Regions from separate parts of the Mesorhizobium sp. M0058 genome, predicted to be linked through region 4. Evidence: predicted binding sites of a transcription regulator. Region 4 holds the regulator's gene; each other region holds the start of a gene.
What was found. Region 4 encodes LexA, which represses DNA repair genes until DNA is damaged. Its sites were predicted from a motif close to TGTTCNNNNTGTGTTCNG; they were not measured.

Region 1: the regulator LexA is predicted to act here: its motif matches at 2,883-2,900, upstream of dnaE (DNA polymerase III subunit alpha).
Region 2: the regulator LexA is predicted to act here: its motif matches at 2,141-2,158, upstream of parE (DNA topoisomerase IV subunit B).
Region 3: the regulator LexA is predicted to act here: its motif matches at 2,090-2,107, upstream of NKJ75_RS28225 (PA0069 family radical SAM protein).

Annotation. Positions count from the first base shown of each region.
Region 1 covers NZ_JAMYUQ010000005.1:228,102-232,405, reverse strand. The annotation lists gene dnaE (DNA polymerase III subunit alpha) at 1-2,756, opposite strand, end outside; gene NKJ75_RS10525 (acetyl-CoA carboxylase biotin carboxylase subunit) at 3,017-4,304, opposite strand, start outside.
Region 2 covers NZ_JAMYUQ010000005.1:203,907-208,210, reverse strand. The annotation lists gene NKJ75_RS10430 (type II and III secretion system protein family protein) at 1-987, opposite strand, end outside; gene cpaB (Flp pilus assembly protein CpaB) at 1,066-1,971, opposite strand; gene parE (DNA topoisomerase IV subunit B) at 2,228-4,282, shown strand.
Region 3 covers NZ_JAMYUQ010000020.1:80,959-85,262, reverse strand. The annotation lists gene rnhB (ribonuclease HII) at 1-706, opposite strand, end outside; gene NKJ75_RS28225 (PA0069 family radical SAM protein) at 861-2,015, opposite strand; gene NKJ75_RS28220 (glycosyltransferase) at 2,166-2,669, shown strand; gene NKJ75_RS28215 (hypothetical protein) at 2,922-3,896, shown strand; gene NKJ75_RS28210 (GFA family protein) at 3,886-4,304, opposite strand, start outside.
Region 4 covers NZ_JAMYUQ010000009.1:229,583-233,886, reverse strand. The annotation lists gene NKJ75_RS17700 (ComEC/Rec2 family competence protein) at 1-1,284, shown strand, start outside; gene lexA (transcriptional repressor LexA) at 1,278-2,060, opposite strand; gene NKJ75_RS17690 (GntR family transcriptional regulator) at 2,264-3,028, opposite strand; gene kynU (kynureninase) at 3,197-4,304, shown strand, end outside.

The DNA.
Region 1 (4,304 bases), on a different contig from region 4:
TCGTGGCCGAAGCAGTCGAGCGCGCCGGCCATGATCAGGCTTTCGAAGACGCGCTTGCCGACGATCTTGGGATCGACCCTTTCACAGAAATCGGCGAGATTCTTGAACGGCTTTTCGCCGCGCATGGCGACGATGTGCTCGACCGCAGCGTCGCCGACGCCCTTGAGGGCCGCCAGCGAATAGTAAATGCGGTTCTCGCCGACCTCGAAATTGCGGAAGCTGGTCATCACCGACGGCGCCACCACCTCGATGCCGAGACGCAGCGCATCCTGGCGGAAATCGGCGAGTTTGTCGGTATTGCCCATGTCGAGCGTCATCGACGCCGCCAGGAACTCGACGGGGTAATGCGCCTTGAGATAGGCGGTCTGGTAGGACACGACGGCGTAGGCGGCCGCGTGCGATTTGTTGAAGCCGTAGTCGGCGAACTTGGCCAGAAGGTCGAAGATGAAGTCGGCCTGCGGCTTGCCGACGCCGCGTTCGACCGCACCGGTGACGAAGCGCTCGCGCTGCTTGTCCATTTCGGCGCGGATCTTCTTGCCCATCGCGCGACGCAGCAGATCGGCTTCGCCGAGCGAATAGCCCGACAGTTCCTGCGCGATCTGCATCACCTGTTCCTGGTAGACGATGACGCCTTGCGTCTCCTTCACCAGATGGTCGATCTTGGGATGGATCGATGCCATCTCCTCTTCGCCATGCTTTCTGGCGTTGTAGGTCGGGATGTTCTCCATCGGGCCGGGACGGTAGAGCGCCACCAGCGCGATGATGTCCTCGATGCAGTCGGGCCGCATGCCGATCAGCGCCTTGCGCATGCCGGCACTTTCCACCTGGAACACACCGACCACTTCGCCGCGCGACAGCATGGCGTAGGTTTCAGGATCGTCGAGCGGGATCGTCGCCAGGTCGATCTCGATGCCGCGCCGGCGGATCAGCTTCACCGCCGTCTCCAGCACGGTCAGCGTCTTCAGGCCGAGGAAGTCGAACTTCACCAGCCCGGCCTGTTCGACATATTTCATGTTGAACTGGGTGACCGGCATGTCGGAGCGCGGATCGCGGTACATCGGCACCAGTTCCGACAAGGGCCGGTCGCCGATGACGATGCCGGCGGCGTGCGTCGAAGCGTGGCGGTAGAGCCCTTCCAGCTTTTGCGCCATATCGAGCAGCGTCTGCACGATTGGCTCCTTCTCGGCCTCCTCGGCAAAGCGCGGCTCGTTGGCGATGGCATCCGCCAGCTTGACCGGATTGGCCGGGTTCTGCGGCACCATTTTGGAGAGCTTGTCGACTTGGCCGTAAGGCATTTGCAGCACGCGGCCGACGTCGCGCAGCACCGCGCGCGCCTGCAGCGTACCGAAGGTGATGATTTGTCCCACCTGGTCGCGGCCATATTTCTGCTGGACGTAGCGGATGACCTCTTCGCGCCGGTCCTGGCAGAAGTCGATGTCGAAGTCGGGCATCGACACGCGGTCGGGGTTGAGGAAGCGCTCGAACAGCAGCGAGAAGCGCAGCGGATCGATATCGGTGATGGTGGTGGAATAAGCGACCAGCGATCCCGCGCCAGAACCGCGGCCCGGCCCGACCGGAATGCCTTGCGCCTTCGCCCATTTGATGAAGTCGGCCACGATCAGGAAGTAACCGGGAAATTTCATCTTCTCGATGATGGAGAGCTCGAAATCGAGCCGCTCGCGGTATTGTTCGACCGTGTAGCCGGCGGTGGGTCCATGCGCCGCCAGCCGGGCGTCGAGACCTTCATGGGCCTGCCGGCGCAGTTCATCGGCCTCGGCCTTCAGCGCCACCTCATTGTCGGCCACATCGCCGCCGGTAAAGCGCGGCAGGATCGGGTTGCGGGTCTTGGGATAGTAGGAACAGCGCAGCGCGATCTCGACGGTGTTGTCGATCGCCTCAGGCAGGTCGGCAAACAGCCTTGCCATATCGGCCTGGCTGCGCAGGAAATTGTCCGATGTCAGGCGGCGGCGGTTGTCGGCGGCAACGACCGACCCTTCGGCAATGGCGATCAGCGCATCATGCGCGTCATAGTCGTCGCGGGCGGCGAAGAACGCCTCATTGGTGGCGACCAGCGGCAGATCATGGGTATAGGCAAGATCGACCGATGATTTCTCGATGGCGCGGTCATAGCCGGAAACGCGGTCCAGTTCGACATAGAGCCGGTCGCCGAACAGCGCCTTGAGTGCCAGAAGCCGCGTCTCGGCAAGATCTCGGCGATCCTCCTTCAGCGCCCGGCCGATCGGGCCGCGCGGCCCGCCGCTGAGGCAGATCAGGCCATCGCTATGGCCTTCCAGCATTGCTGACGTCAGATGTACGGGCTCGCCCGGCGGCGTCTCCAGATAGACCTGGCTGACCAGCCTGACGAGGTTGCTATAGCCAACCTCGGTGGCGGCGAGCAGCACCACGGCGTTCATCTCCGGCCCGTGGCGGCGGCGGTCGCGCTGTGCGTCACTGGTCTCGCCGGAAAAGGCGAGATCGATCTGGCAGCCGATAATCGGCTGGATGCCTTCCTTCACCGCCTTCTGGGCGAACTCAAGCGCGCCGAACAGATTGTTTGTGTCGGTGACGGCGATTGCCGGGCACTCGTCCTTGACGGCATGACCGACAACGGCGGCGACCTGCAAGGCTCCCTCGAGCAGCGAATACGCCGAATGCACGCGCAGATGGATGAACCGCCGCGCCGGTGCCTCAGGGCGCGCAGCAGCGAGCGCTGCTTCGCGCTTCAGGGGATCGCGTGGAAGTTTGTCATCCGCCATGATGTATCAAATTGCTCGAAGGGCTTTGAGTCGATGGAGATGTATTGTCCCGGACCGGGCGATGCCAGTCCAGCACAAATGACCACCGACCACAGGCTTCCGTACCCAGCCGCACGGCTCAGAGATTGTTCGAAGTTCGCTCTGGCGAGTCATATGATGGTGGTTTCGAGAACCGGAGCGCAGCGGCCATTGGTCCGTGAGCACGGGAAGCGCAGAAACCGCCTTCAGATGGCCGCCGGAGTAGAATTTCCAAACAATCTCTAGGCGAACTCCATGATCACCGCATCCACAGCCAGGCTGTCACCCGGCTTGGCGTTGAGCTTCGACACGACAAGATCGCGGTCGGCGCGCAACACGTTTTCCATCTTCATCGCCTCGACCACGGCCAGCGTCTCGCCGGCCTTGACCTCCTGCCCCTCGGCAACCGCGATCGACACCACTAGGCCCGGCATCGGGCAAAGCAGCATCTTGGACGTGTCCGGCGCCACCTTTTCCGGCATCAGCCTTTCCAGTTCAGCCGTTCGCGGCAGCATGGCGCGCGCCGTCACCGACATGCCCTTCCAGGCGATGCGCAGGCCGTTCGGCAGCGGCCTGATCTGCGCCGTGACCTTGCGGGCACCGACAGTGCCGCGCCAGATGAGGTCGCCCGGCCGCCAGTCGGACGCCACGGTCAGCGCTTTGCCGCCATCGACCGACAGATCGATTTCCATCGGAATGGAGATCATGCCCTCGATGATCGAAGCCTGGAGATAGTCGTCGCCGAGCTTCACCACCCAATCGCGCTTGAGTGCGCCCGAATGCGGCGCCAGCCGCCCGCCCAGCCGGTCAAGCCGATCGCGGCGCAGAAGCTCGACCGCGGTGGCGATCGCCGCCAGCACTGCCTTTTCATCGCCATTGGGCACGATCGGCGCGAAGCCGTCAGGATATTCCTCGGCGATGAAGCCCGTCGATATCCGCCCCTCGCGCCAGCGCGGATGCTGCATCAGCGCCGCCAGGAACGGGATGTTGTGCTCGATGCCGTCGACGACGAAACTGTCCAGCGCTTCCGACATGGCATCGATGGCCTCGATACGCGTGGGCGCCCAGGTGCAGAGTTTTGCCACCATCGGATCATAGAACATCGGAATCTCGGAGCCTTCGGTGACGCCGGTGTCGTTGCGGATGACGACATCGCCGAACGTGCCCTCCTCCGGCGGCCGGTAGCGCGTCAACCGGCCGATCGAGGGCAGGAAATTGCGATAGGGATCCTCGGCATAGAGCCGGCTTTCCACCGCCCAGCCGTTCAGCGTGACGTCGCTCTGCTTGATGCCGAGCTTTTCGCCGGCGGCGACGCGGATCATCTGCTCGACCAGGTCGATGCCGGTAACAAGCTCCGTCACCGGATGCTCGACCTGCAATCGTGTATTCATTTCAAGGAAATAGAAGTTCTTTTCAGCATCTACGATGAACTCGACGGTGCCGGCGCTCTGGTAGTCGACCGCCTTGGCTAGCGCCACGGCCTGCTCGCCCATCGCCTTGCGCGTCCTGGCATCGAGGAATGGCGACGGC
Region 2 (4,304 bases), on a different contig from region 4:
GACCGAGATATTGCCGATATTGTAGGAGGCCGAAGCGTCGATCGAGGACACTTCCGGCGCGATGTCGAGGCTCACCAGCCCGTCCTTGAGAACCGTCGGCGTGAAGTCGAGGCTGACGCCGTATTTCTTGTAGCTGACGGAAATCTTGCCATTGTCCTCGGAGACCGGGATCGGGAACTCGCCGCCGGCGAGGAAGCTTGCCGTCTGGCCCGAGCGGGCGATCAGGTTCGGCTCGGCCAGCCGCCTGGCGAGACCACGTTCCTCCAGCGCCTTGATGGCGACGTCGATCGACAGGCCATTGGACAGCAGCCGGCCGATGATCTCGCCATTGCCGGCTCCCGGCACCGTGCCAGGATCGAGGGTGACGTCGCGCCCGCCAATGCCGTAAGCGAAATTGGCGCTGTATTTGGCGCCGAGATCCTGTCCGGCCTGGCGATTGATCTCGACGAAGCGGACGTTGAGCTGAACCTGCTGCGAGGACGAGATGTTGACCGAATTGATCACTTCTTCATTGCCGGAGAAGCGGCTGGCGATCTTGCTTGCCTTCTCGGCGGCGACCGCGTCATCGGCCTCGCCCGACAGCACGACGCGGCCATTGGCCGAGCCGACCTTGATCTTGGCGTCCGGCACGCTGGCGCGAATGGTGCTGGCCAGCTGGTCGGTGTCCAGCGTCACCTCGATGTCGACGGTGCCGACCAACTGCTTGTTCTCGTCGAACAGCGCGATGCCGGTGGTGCCGAGATTGTTGCCCAGCACATAGAAGGATTTGTCGGTCAGCGGATTGACGTTGGCGATCTCCGGATCGCCGATGACGATCTGGTAGAAGGCGGCATTGGTCATGACCGTCTTCGGCTTGCCCTTGGCTACCTTGATCGACGCATTCGTTGTCGACGAGACATGGACGATATCGTTGTCGGCCTTGGCTGGTGCACTGAGGCCGAGCATTGCGGCCGCGGCCAGGCAAGCCCCCACCGCAAGCGCCCGCATTGGGCGCAGCCCTTTCGTAGTTCGAAATGCATGAAGTCCCGACATCTGTCCCGTCCCTCGCCCGGTCCCCACCGGCAGTTATTGCTGGTCCCGCGCAGGAACCTGGTATTCTTCGACCTGCGTGCCGCGCGTCACGATGATCGTCTTGAATTTCGGCTTCTCAGGCTCCTTGGTCGCGGCAGTGAACAGCGCGCCGGCAGCGGCCTGGACGCCGGAGGCGACCGATCCGCCGAAGGACGAGATGGTGGTGACGCCGTCCTTGGCGGCCCCTCCGTCTGCGGCCGAGCGGAGCGACAGCGACAAGGTGCCGACGGTGCGGGCAAGCGCCACTTTCTGCGCGCCTTCGGTCGTCACCTCGATGGTGACGGAATTGGCGATCTGCGGTGTGGTCTGGCGCTCGTCGGCGCCCTGCCCCACGGTCAGCACCTTGGCGTCGGAGACGACAATCTCGGAGGTAACGGTCGATCCGGCAGCGCCCTGCGCGTTCTTGGCCACTTCCTGGATTTCGCCCGCATCGCGTGTCAGCACCACGTCGACCCGGTCGCCCGGCATGACGAAGCCGCCGACACCGGCGATCTCGTCGGTGCGGATTGTCACCGCCCGCATGCCGGGCGTCATCATGTTTGATAGCGTCGCGCGGCCGTTCGGCCCCGACAATTTGCTGATCAGCACCGGCTCGTTGACCTCGATCGGCGACAATACCACGCGGCTGCCTTCGGCGAGCAATGCATTGACTGTGGTGAACGCGCCCTGCGGCACCGAATCCTCGGACCATGGGATTTCGCTGAGCTGCGCCCGGTCAAGCTCCATGCCGTAACGCAGCGGCGCGTTGGCCACCACTATGGTCTTGAAGACGACCTTGGGGACGGCGGGCGCCGGGATCGACGCCGTTTTCTCTTCGGCATCGGCCTTGGCCTGGCTTTTCACCCAGAAATCCGCGGCAAAGATTGAAATCGCGCCGAAGACGGCAGCGATGCCAATCATCGTTATGGCCTTGCCCCTCACAACCAACCCCTGACATTCGTGGTCTTTTGTTTTGTTGGAGCGACGCTAGGCCGCTTTGTTAAAGATTCAGGAATCGCGGCCGCTCCGCACGGACCTATTTCCGCCGGCTTGGTTATCGAAAGGTTTTAGGATAAGAAGGGTTTAATCCCCGAACGTAACAGGAACTTCCGTCGCTTGGCGCCGAAAAGCGTGGCAGTATCGACGGGTGATTCGCGGCACGGATTCTATGGTAGGCATGGACGACAACAACGATCTTTTCGGCAATCTGGAAAAGCAGCCCCAACCGGCTCGGACACCTTCGCGCCCGGCCGACCCGCTGGTGCAGGCCACGAAGCGTCCTGCCGCGACCAAGGACGGCAGCGAGGGCTATAGCGCCGCCGACATCGAGGTGCTGGAGGGGCTGGAGCCGGTGCGGCGCCGTCCCGGCATGTATATTGGCGGCACCGACGACAAGGCGATGCACCATCTGTTTGCCGAGGTCATCGATAATTCGATGGACGAGGCGGTCGCCGGCCATGCCACCTTCATCGATGTCGAGCTGTCGGCCGACGGATTTCTGACCGTCACCGACAATGGCCGCGGCATTCCGGTCGATCCGCATCCGAAATTCAAGAAACCGGGGCTCGAAGTCATCATGACGACGCTGCATTCGGGCGGCAAGTTCGATAGCAAGGTCTATGAGACCTCCGGCGGTCTGCACGGTGTCGGCGTCTCGGTCGTCAATGCGCTGTCGGACCATCTCGAAGTCGAGGTCGCGCGCGGTCGCCAGCTTTACCGCCAAAGGTTCTCGCGCGGCGTTCCGGTGAGCGGGCTGGAGCAGCTCGGCGAAGTGCACAACCGGCGCGGCACCAAAATCCGCTTCCATCCCGACGAGCAGATTTTCGGCAAGGGCGCCGCCTTCGAGCCGGCGCGGCTCTATCGCATGACCCGCTCGAAAGCCTATCTGTTCGGCGGCGTCGAGATCCGCTGGAGCTGCGACCCATCGCTGATCAAGGAAAAGGACCAGACGCCGGCCAAGGCGGAGTTCCATTTCCCCGGCGGCTTGAAGGACTATCTCAAGGCATCGCTCGGCGATGATTTCCAGGTGACCCGCGAAATCTTCGCTGGCAAGAGCGAGAAGCAGGGCGGCCACGGTTCGCTGGAATGGGCGGTGACCTGGTTCGGCGGTGACGGCTTCGTCAACTCCTACTGCAACACCATCCCGACCGGCGAAGGCGGCACGCATGAGGCCGGCTTTCGCAATGTGCTGACGCGCGGGCTTCGGGCCTATGCCGACCTGGTCGGCAACAAGCGCGCCTCGATCGTCACCTCCGAAGACGTGATGATCTCGGCGGCAGGCATGCTGTCGGTGTTTATTCGCGAGCCGGAATTCGTCGGCCAGACCAAGGACAGGCTGGCAACGATCGAAGCCATTCGCATGGTCGAGACCGCCATCCGCGATCCCTTCGACCACTGGCTGGCCGACAATCCGCAGGAAGCCTCCAAGCTGCTGGAATGGGTGATTGCGCGCGCCGACGAGCGGGTGCGCCGGCGCCAGGAAAAGGAGGTGTCGCGCAAGAGCGCGGTGCGCAAGCTGCGCCTTCCCGGCAAGCTCGCCGACTGCACGCAGAACGCCGCCGCGGGCGCCGAACTGTTCATCGTCGAAGGCGACTCGGCCGGCGGCTCGGCCAAGCAGGCGCGCGACCGTGCGAGCCAGGCGGTGCTGCCGCTGCGCGGAAAAATCCTCAACGTCGCCAGCGCCGGCAACGACAAGCTCGCCGCCAACCAGCAGATATCGGACCTGATTCAGGCGCTCGGTTGCGGCACGCGCTCGAAATACCGCGATGAGGATTTGCGCTACGACCGCGTGATCATCATGACCGACGCCGACGTCGACGGCGCTCACATAGCCTCGCTGCTGATCACCTTCTTCTACCAGGAAATGCCGAACCTGGTGAATGGCGGCCATCTCTATCTGGCGGTGCCGCCGCTCTATTCGATCCGGCAAGGCGGCAAGGTTGCCTATGCCAGGGACGATGCGCACAAGGACGAGCTGTTGCGCACCGAATTCACCGGCCGCGCCAAGGTCGAGATCGGCCGTTTCAAGGGCTTGGGCGAAATGATGGCCGCGCAGCTCAAGGAAACCACCATGGACCCGAGGAAGCGCACGCTGCTCCGGGTCGATGTGATCGACGCCGTGGCGGCGACCAAGGATGCTGTCGACGCGCTGATGGGCACCAAGCCGGAAGCCCGCTTCCGCTTCATCCAGGAACGCGCCGAATTCGCCGCGACGGAAGTGCTGGATATCTGAGCGCCGGCCGACTCTTCGTTTT
Region 3 (4,304 bases), on a different contig from region 4:
GGAGATTATCATTACTCAACCCGGCGAAGCTCTCTTGCTCAACCACCTCAACTCCACCCAGCCTGAACGGCGCGAATGACGCCCGGTGCAGCCTTGCCACCGGACCATGCGCTTCGATCGCGGTGCGGTGCCGCACGGTGGCGTAGCCCATATGGACTTCGAACCCGTAGCGTTCGTGGTGGCTGCCGCAGCCGCACATCATGCGGTCGCGCATCACCTTGGCGACGATCGAGGCGGCGGCGATCGATTGCGAGCGCTGGTCGCCCTTGATCAGCGCGCGGCCTTCGCAGAGGAGGCCCGGCGGCACATCGCGGCCATCGGCCAGCGCCAGCTTCGCCTGGATCGGCAGGCCGGCAAGGGCGCGGCGCATGGCTTCCAGGCTGGCCTTGAGGATATTGCTGCCGTCAATGCCTTCGGCGCTGACCGAGGCCATCGACACGCCGAGCGCTGACCCCAGGATTTTCAGGAACAGCGCCTCGCGCTGCAAATGGTTGAGCCGTTTGGAATCGTCTAGCCCGTCGGGAATGTTGGCGGGATCGAGGATCACCGCCGCCGCCACCACCGGCCCGGCCAGCGGACCGCGGCCGGCCTCGTCCATGCCTGCCACCGGCCACAGGCCTTCAGCCATCGCCTTCGTCTCGAAGGAGAAGTCGGGCTTTTCGACGATTTCTAAAAGAAGCGGAGAATCGGAACGCGCGCGAGCCATGTTGCGGCGAGGTTCGCATCGGCTCCGATTCTCCGCAAGTCCCTCCAGGGTCGAGTGGGGCAAGACCGGGAGGGCACCGTCTGCAGGCCGGGGGACAGGCCGGACGGGATTCTTGGGTCGCCTGCCAACCACGAGGGCAGGGCAGGCGCTACTCTCAGAGCAGCATCAGCTGCTCGGTCGCCGTGGCGGCGGCGACAAACTGGTCGGTTCGGAGCGTGCGCCGCTCGGCGTTGAGGCCGAGCCGCTTGGCCGTGATCTCGAAGCGCCGGCCGATCTGCCAGGCATAGGGGCCGGCGCCTTTCATCCGCTTGCCCCATTCCGAATCATAGTCCTTGCCGTCGCGCATCGAACGGATCAGCGACATCACGTGCCGGTAGCGGTCGGGATAGTGGCGCAGCAGCCAGTCCTTGAAGATCGGCGCCACCTCGAGCGGCAGGCGCAGGATGACATAGCCGGCCTCGCGGGCGCCTGCGGCGCGTGCCGAATCGAGGATACGCTCCATCTCCTGGTCGGTCAGGCCGGGAATGATCGGCGCCACCATGACAGAGGCCGGGATGCCGGCATCGGAAAGCTGCCGGATTGCCTCAAGCCGCTTGGTCGGCGTCGACGCGCGTGGCTCCATGGTGCGCGCCAGCATGCGGTCCATCGTCGTCACCGACAGCGCCACCTTGGCCAAGCCCCGTTCGGCCATGCGCGACAAGATGTCGATGTCGCGCGTCACCAGATGGGATTTGGTGACGATGCCGACCGGATGGCCGCGCGCCTCCAGCACTTCGAGGATCTCGCGCATAATCCGGTATTGTTTCTCGATCTGCTGGTAGGGATCGGTGTTGGTGCCGATCGCGATGGTGCGCGGCTGATAGCCATCCTTCGACAGTTCCTTGTCGAGCAGCCGCGCCGCATCCGGCTTGGCAAACAGCTTCGCTTCGAAATCCAGCCCCGGCGACAGGCCCATGAAGGAATGCGTCGGCCGGGCGAAACAATAGACGCAGCCATGCTCGCAGCCGCGATAGGGGTTGATCGAGCGGTCGAAGGAAATGTCGGGCGATTCGTTGCGGGTGATGATGGTGCGCGGCTTCTCGACCTGCACTTCGGTCTTGAACGGCGGCAATTCCTCCAGCGAATTCCAGCCGTCGTCGAACACATGCCGGCTGACCGGCTCGAACCGGCCGGACGGGTTGATGCCCGCGGAACGGCCGCGGTTGCGATCCGGACGGACGCGCATGCCGCTCTGTTCGATCATCGCATTGGCCATCTCGGCTCGCCCTGCTCCGAAAGCAGCAATGTCCGCACGCACGATATGTTCCATTTTGGCCCTTTCCCAAGGACTGTCGGCTGGCTGTCGAATCGCTCTGTTCATGAAAATAATCCTATTTCGCTGATGAGAACAAAGCAAGAACTTTTTCGTTGGGCCATGCAAAACTGGCGCTGCGCCGGGCTTTCCGCTATTCGGCTAAAAATGCTCAGCGTTCTCATCGAAACCCGGGATGACGAAGAAGGCCTTGCCCGCACGCTCGCCTCGTTGATCGGCGGCGCGGTCGAGGGCGTGGTGCGCGATGTCATCGTCTGCGACACCGGCTCGACCGACCAGACGCATCGGGTTGCCGATCATGCCGGCTGCCACTTCGTGGCCGGCGGCATTGCCGCGGGAATCAGGCAGGCGAAGGGTGACTGGCTGCTGTTTCTGGAACCCGGCGCAAGGCTGGCGGAGGGCTGGATCGACGACGTTGTCGCTCACACGGCGCGGCAAACCATGCCGGCGCGCTTTTCCCGTGCGCGCGGCAGCCGCACGCCGTTCCTGTCACGGGTGTTTTCGGGCAACCGGGCGCTGGCCGAAGGGCTGGTCATCAGCAAGCGCCAGGCCGCTGCCCTGTCGAAGAACGCGCACAGCGCCGAAGCCCTTGCGCGCGGTCTCGCCACCAGGCGGCTCGACGCCGAAATCTGGCTGGCGCCGAAGAAGTGATCTTTCTCCCTTTTCCCGTTCCCAGGGAGAAGGGTGCCCGAAGGGCGGATGAGGGGCAGCGTCGGCGCCTCATCCGCATTGGCACGGTCGCAGCACCATCCCTCTTTTTCGCCGCAAAAAGCTATTGTGCATTGCACAAAAGCTGACGCGGGATTAGCATTCCGTTGATGCGGGATATCGGGGCTTGGGTAGTGCCGGAGCGGTAAGCAAGCGCCGCGTCGTCGTTGCTGCCGTTCATATCTGAGGACCCCGATGAACCTTTCGTCCCCTGACAAATCCGGCGCCCCCAGTCTGGAAGCCATTGCCCGCAACGGCAGCCAGCTCCGCCGCATTGCGGTGCGTATCCCGACCTATCTGTCCGACCTGCGCGAAAATCCCGCATGGCTGCCGATGTTCGTGCTTGCCCGCACCATGCCGGCGCGCAAACTGCACTGGCTTGGCGCCAAAGCCGCGCGCCCCGCGCAGAGTGCCGGAGCGACGATGTTCAGGGGCGTCGACCTCAAGTCGATCGTCGCGGCGCTGCGCGCCGATGGCCTGTTCTCCGGACTGGTCCTTCCGCAGGCAATCCACGAAGAGATCGCCAGCTTTGCTCAGAGCACGCCGTGCTTCGGCAATTTCGACCGCCGGCTCGAATTCATGCCCGGAGAACACGCAGAAGCCGAGAAGCGGTTCGGCCGCTCTTTGCTCAGCGGCCACTATTTCGAGCGCATCCTCAGCTGCAAGGCAGCACTCGCCATCCAAAACGATCCGCTGCTGCTCGACATCGCCCAGCACTATCTGGGCGGGCAGGCAAAGCTGATCACCACGCGTGTCTGGTGGAGCTTTCCGACCGGCGAGGCTTCCGACGCCGACAAGAACCTTGCCTCGCTCGGCAAATATCATTTCGATCTCGACGACTGGCGGATGCTGAAATTCTTCTTCTATCTCAAGCCCTGCGATGCCGGCACCGGCCCGCATGTCTATGTCAAAGGCAGCCACAACAGGCGCAGCCTCAAGCACCAGTTGACGCTGCTGGTCGGCCATCCGGCGCAAGACGTGCTCAAGGTCTATGGCGACGACAGCCCGGTCACGCTGACCGGCGAGGCCGGCCTCGGCTTCGTCGAGGACCCGTTCGGCTTCCACATGGGCACCGTGCCGTCCACCACGCCACGGCTGATGATGGAGGTCGGCTTCGGCGTCTCGCCGCCCTCGCGCCGCCGCTTCCACGGCGAACCGGTCATCCGCTGAGGCCGGAGCGGATCTCGACCGGCATCCAGCGCGCTTGCCGCCGGGCAATGCGACCCTCTTTGTTCTCGGCATCATAGTCCATTGGGACCGGCTCGCGGTTGAACCGCGGCCGGTCATCCAGCGCATTGACGATGACGATCGCTCTCGGTTCGCCGTCGGTGGTCACAGCAGCGACATAGACGCCGCAGTCCCGGCAGATGAGATAATCGGCGGTGCGCAATCCGAACCGGTATCGGTGCAGCCGGGCCTCGTCCTCGGCCGCGACGATCAATCGCCCCTGCGGATCGGCGGCGGCGCGTGAGCCATGCCGGACGCAGAAGGCGCATTGGCAGGCGCGGATCTCCATCTCGGACGGCTCAATTCCGGTTTCGAAGGTCAGGTGGATGTTGCCGCAATGGCAGCCGCCGC
Region 4 (4,304 bases):
GTCATTTCAGGCGTCGTGGTTGCCGCCGAGCGCAGCTTCATCATGCTGGCGGTCATGCTTGTCGCCGTGCTGTTTGATCGCGCCGCACTCACCATGCGCAATCTGGCGATCTCCGCCATTGCCGTCATCCTGGTGTCGCCGCACGAGGTGGTCGGTCCCAGCTTCCAGATGTCGTTTGCTGCCACCGCCGCCCTTGTCGGCGCCTATGCCGGCTGGGCCGATTACCGCGCCGACAAGGTGAGAACGCCGCCGGCAAAGCGCTCCTTCGTCGGCTTCCTGTCGCGAAAATTCGCGCTGGCCATGGGCAGCCTCGCCATGACCTCGATCATCGCCGGCAGTGCAACCTTGCTGTTCGCCATCTGGCATTTTCAGCGTGTGTCGCCGCTCAGCCTGATCGCCAATCTGGCCGTGATGCCGATTGTTTCGTTGATCGTCATGCCTTTTGCCGTGCTCAGCGCACTGGCGATGCCGTTCGGCGCCGACGGGCCGTTCCTCTATGTGATGGGCAAGGGTCTGATGGCGATGATCGCTATATCGGCCTGGATTTCCGAGCGCTCGCCGGTCGACGCCGTCGGGCTGATCTCCATCCGCTCGGTGCTGTTGGTGGCGGTCGCCCTCGTCATCGCCACCATGGCCACCACCTGGCTCAGGTTGGCGGCCGTGCCTTTCGCGCTGGCCGGCCTGTTGACGGTGCCGCAGGTGCTTACGCCCGACGTGCTCATATCCGAGGATGCGCATCTGGTGGCCATGCCGATCGGTGGCGGCGAACTCGCCCTCAACCGCGAACGCTCCAACGAATTCACCACGGACAATTGGAAACGGGCGCTGCGGGCCGAAACCATTATCCCACCTGAGATTTTCGAGGCAACAGATACGCGGTTCGATCTCGATCCGCTCGATCTGCCGCCCGGCTCGCCCTTCTATTGCACCGGCGATCTCTGTATCGCCCGGCACCCTTCCGGAGCCATTGTGGCGCTTGCGAAAGACCGCAAGACGGCGCGGCCGGCCTGTGCCTTCGCGAGCCTGATCGTCATCGATGACGCCACCGCCTACAATCCGTGCCGCGACCCGCTGGTGCTGGTCGTGACGAAGAAACAGCTGGCCCGCGACGGCAGCGCCGCCGTCTTCTTCGATCCGCAATCGGCAGCTGCAGCGCCAACCATCCGCTTCGCCGTCGACAAGCCGTATCGCCCCTGGCACGAGCAACGCCGCTTCTCCCGCGAAGCGCGCGGCCTGCCGCCTTACAACCAGCGTGAAAAGTACAAACCCAAGCCGGCTCAGTAGCGCCGGATCAATCCGACAAGCTTGCCCTGCACCTTCACCCTGTCCGGTCCAAAAATGCGGGTCTCGTAGGCCGGGTTGGCGGCTTCCAGGGCGATCGAGGCGCCCTTGCGGCGGAAGCGTTTCAGGGTCGCTTCCTCATCGTCGACCAACGCCACCACGATCTCGCCGGGGCTGGCTGTGTCGGCATTGCGGATGATGACCGTGTCGCCATCGAAAATGCCGGCCTCGATCATCGAATCGCCCTTGACCTCGAGCGCGTAGTGTTCGCCGCCCATGATCATATCGGGCGGCACCGAGATCGAATGGGTCTGATGCTGGATGGCGTCGATCGGCACGCCGGCGGCGATGCGTCCCATAACCGGGATTGAAATCGCGGAAACGGCATCGTCATTGCCGGCCGACATCGAACGCGACGGCGAGCCCGGCTTGATCTGGCGGCCGAGACCGCCTTGGCCCATCGCGCCTTGTCCTTGGCCGCCTTGCCCTTGGCCGGTTTGACCAAGACTGCCCTGAATCACGCTCGGCGAAAACTTCCTCGCCGCATTGAGGCCTGGTGCGATCGAGTCGGGCAGCCGCAGCACTTCCAGCGCGCGCGCCCGGTTCGGCAGCCGGCGAATGAAACCGCGCTCCTCAAGCGCCGTGATCAGGCGGTGGATGCCGGACTTGGAGGCGAGGTCGAGCGCTTCCTTCATCTCGTCGAAGGACGGCGGGATTCCGCTCTCCTTCAGGCGTTCATGGATGAACATCAGAAGCTCATGTTGTTTGCGCGTCAGCATCGCGGCCCCCAAGGGTTCTGAAATCAGAATCAGAAAAAACAAACCCAGAACAAACACTATCTGTTCCAGTTGTGTTCCGCAACCTTTTAAAGTTTAATGAATGTGTTGACGTTTTGTTCAGCGTAACGTTCGGCGCTGCGGGCGCCGCCTGCGCCCATTTGCCGGCAACGGGTGAAACGAAGCCAAAGTGCCCTGCGCGTCGGCTACGACCGCCGCTTCCTTTTCGGACGGGGCTGCGCAGCATCCGCGCCGGGTTCGCTCTGGGCATAGACCTGCAGCGTGTAGCCGATGTGAGCGGTCATCAGAGTTTTCGCACGTTCGACGTCGCGATCGAGGGCCGCTTCCATCAGGGCGGTATGGTGTTCGATCGCCACGGCGTCGCGCAGGGCCGCCACGGCCTTCCGGTGTCCATCCGTGCGGCCGGCGGCGGCGCGCAGCGTCGGGACCAGACCCAGAAAGCGGTGATGGCGATGCAATTGGTCGGAAATCGTCGCATTGAAGCGCAGCAGCCAGCTGGATGTCGCGGCACTGAGCAGCGCCGCATGGAAGGCATCGTGTTTTTCGTACCACGCGTCGACCGCATCATCCGATGGATCGTCGAGAACAGACCCGCACCGTGAGAGACGATAGTGGGCGGCAACGACCGCGTCTTCCCACTCACGGTCGCCCTTCTCGATCGATTCCACCAGCAGGGGCAGTTCGACCACCAGCCGCGCACGCGCCAAATCCTCGAGCTCCGCCCGAGAGGCGGGAGCGACCGCAAACCCGCGGTTGCTGATGGCGGTCACAAGCCGTTCCGCCTCCAGCCGCGACAGCGCCTCGCGCAACGGCGTCCAGCCGATGCCGTAGGTGTTGCGCAGCGTGCTCAGCTTCAACGGCGCGGCAGGCGCCAGCCGGGTCGCAAGAATATCGCGCCTGAGCAGGCGATAGGCCACTTCCGTCTTCGAGGTCTGCTCGTCATCCAGCATCGTGATCCATCAGACATAAACGCTCGGCTGAGCATTATATATCAAAGCCTTTCAATGGGTGAATTATATATAATGTTTGACAGTTCAAGGGCGACCCCTCAAGATCGCCGGCATGTTTGGGCGGGCAGGCTCCGCCGCGCGCGTTTGTCCATGGAGGGGCGCCGAATCATGATGACACCCGATCTCGCTGCAATCGAAGCAATGGATGCCGCCGATCCGCTGCGCTCCATGCGCGAACGCTTTGTCTTGCCGCAAGGCGTGATTTATCTCGACGGCAATTCCCTGGGTGCCGCGTCACCAGCCGTCTTCAGCGAATTGCAGCAGGCCGCCACGCAGGAATGGGCGCACGACCTCATTCGCGCCTGGAACACGGCTGGCTGGTTCAACATGCCAGTGGAACTGGGAGATCAGCTCGGACGACTGATCGGCGCGGCTGACGGGCAGACGGTGGTCTGCGACACAACCTCGATCAACATCTACAAGCTGCTGCACGCAGCGCTCGGCATGCGGCCGGATCGGTCGGTCATCGTTGCCGAGGGCGACAGTTTCCCGACCGACCTCTACATGGCCGAAGGCGTCGCCTCCACCCGGCCGAGAACGCGGCTGCGGCTGGAGGGCGTCGACGCGGCCGCAATCGAGGAGCTGATCGACGACAGCGTTGCCGTCATCCTGGTCAACCACGTCAACTACAAATCCGGCCAGTTGCGCGACATGCCGGCGCTGACGCGCAAGGCACATGACGCCGGCGCGCTGATCATCTGGGATCTCTGCCACACCGCCGGCGCCTTGCCGGTCGAACTCGACCGTGCCAATGCCGATTTCGCTGTCGGCTGCACCTACAAATACCTCAATGGCGGCCCGGGCTCGCCGGCCTTCATCTACGCGGCCGAGCGCCACCATGGTGATATCAGGCAGCCGCTCAGCGGCTGGTGGGGCCATGCGCGGCCCTTTGCCTTCGAGCAGGGCTTTGCCGTCGGCAGCGGCATCCGCCGCTTCCTGTGCGGAACGCAGCCGGTGCTGTCGATGCGGGCGCTCAAGGGCGCGCTCGATATCTGGAACGACGTCGACATGGCGGCGGTGCGCAGAAAAAGCATCGCACTGACCGACCTGTTTATCCAGCTCGTCGAAGCCAGATGCGGCGCCTACGGCCTTGAACTCGAAAGCCCGCGCGACGGCAGCCAGCGCGGCAGCCAGGTGTCGTTCCTCCACCCGCATGGCTACCAGGTGATGCGGGCGCTGATCGAGCGCGGCGTGATCGGCGATTTTCGGGCGCCGT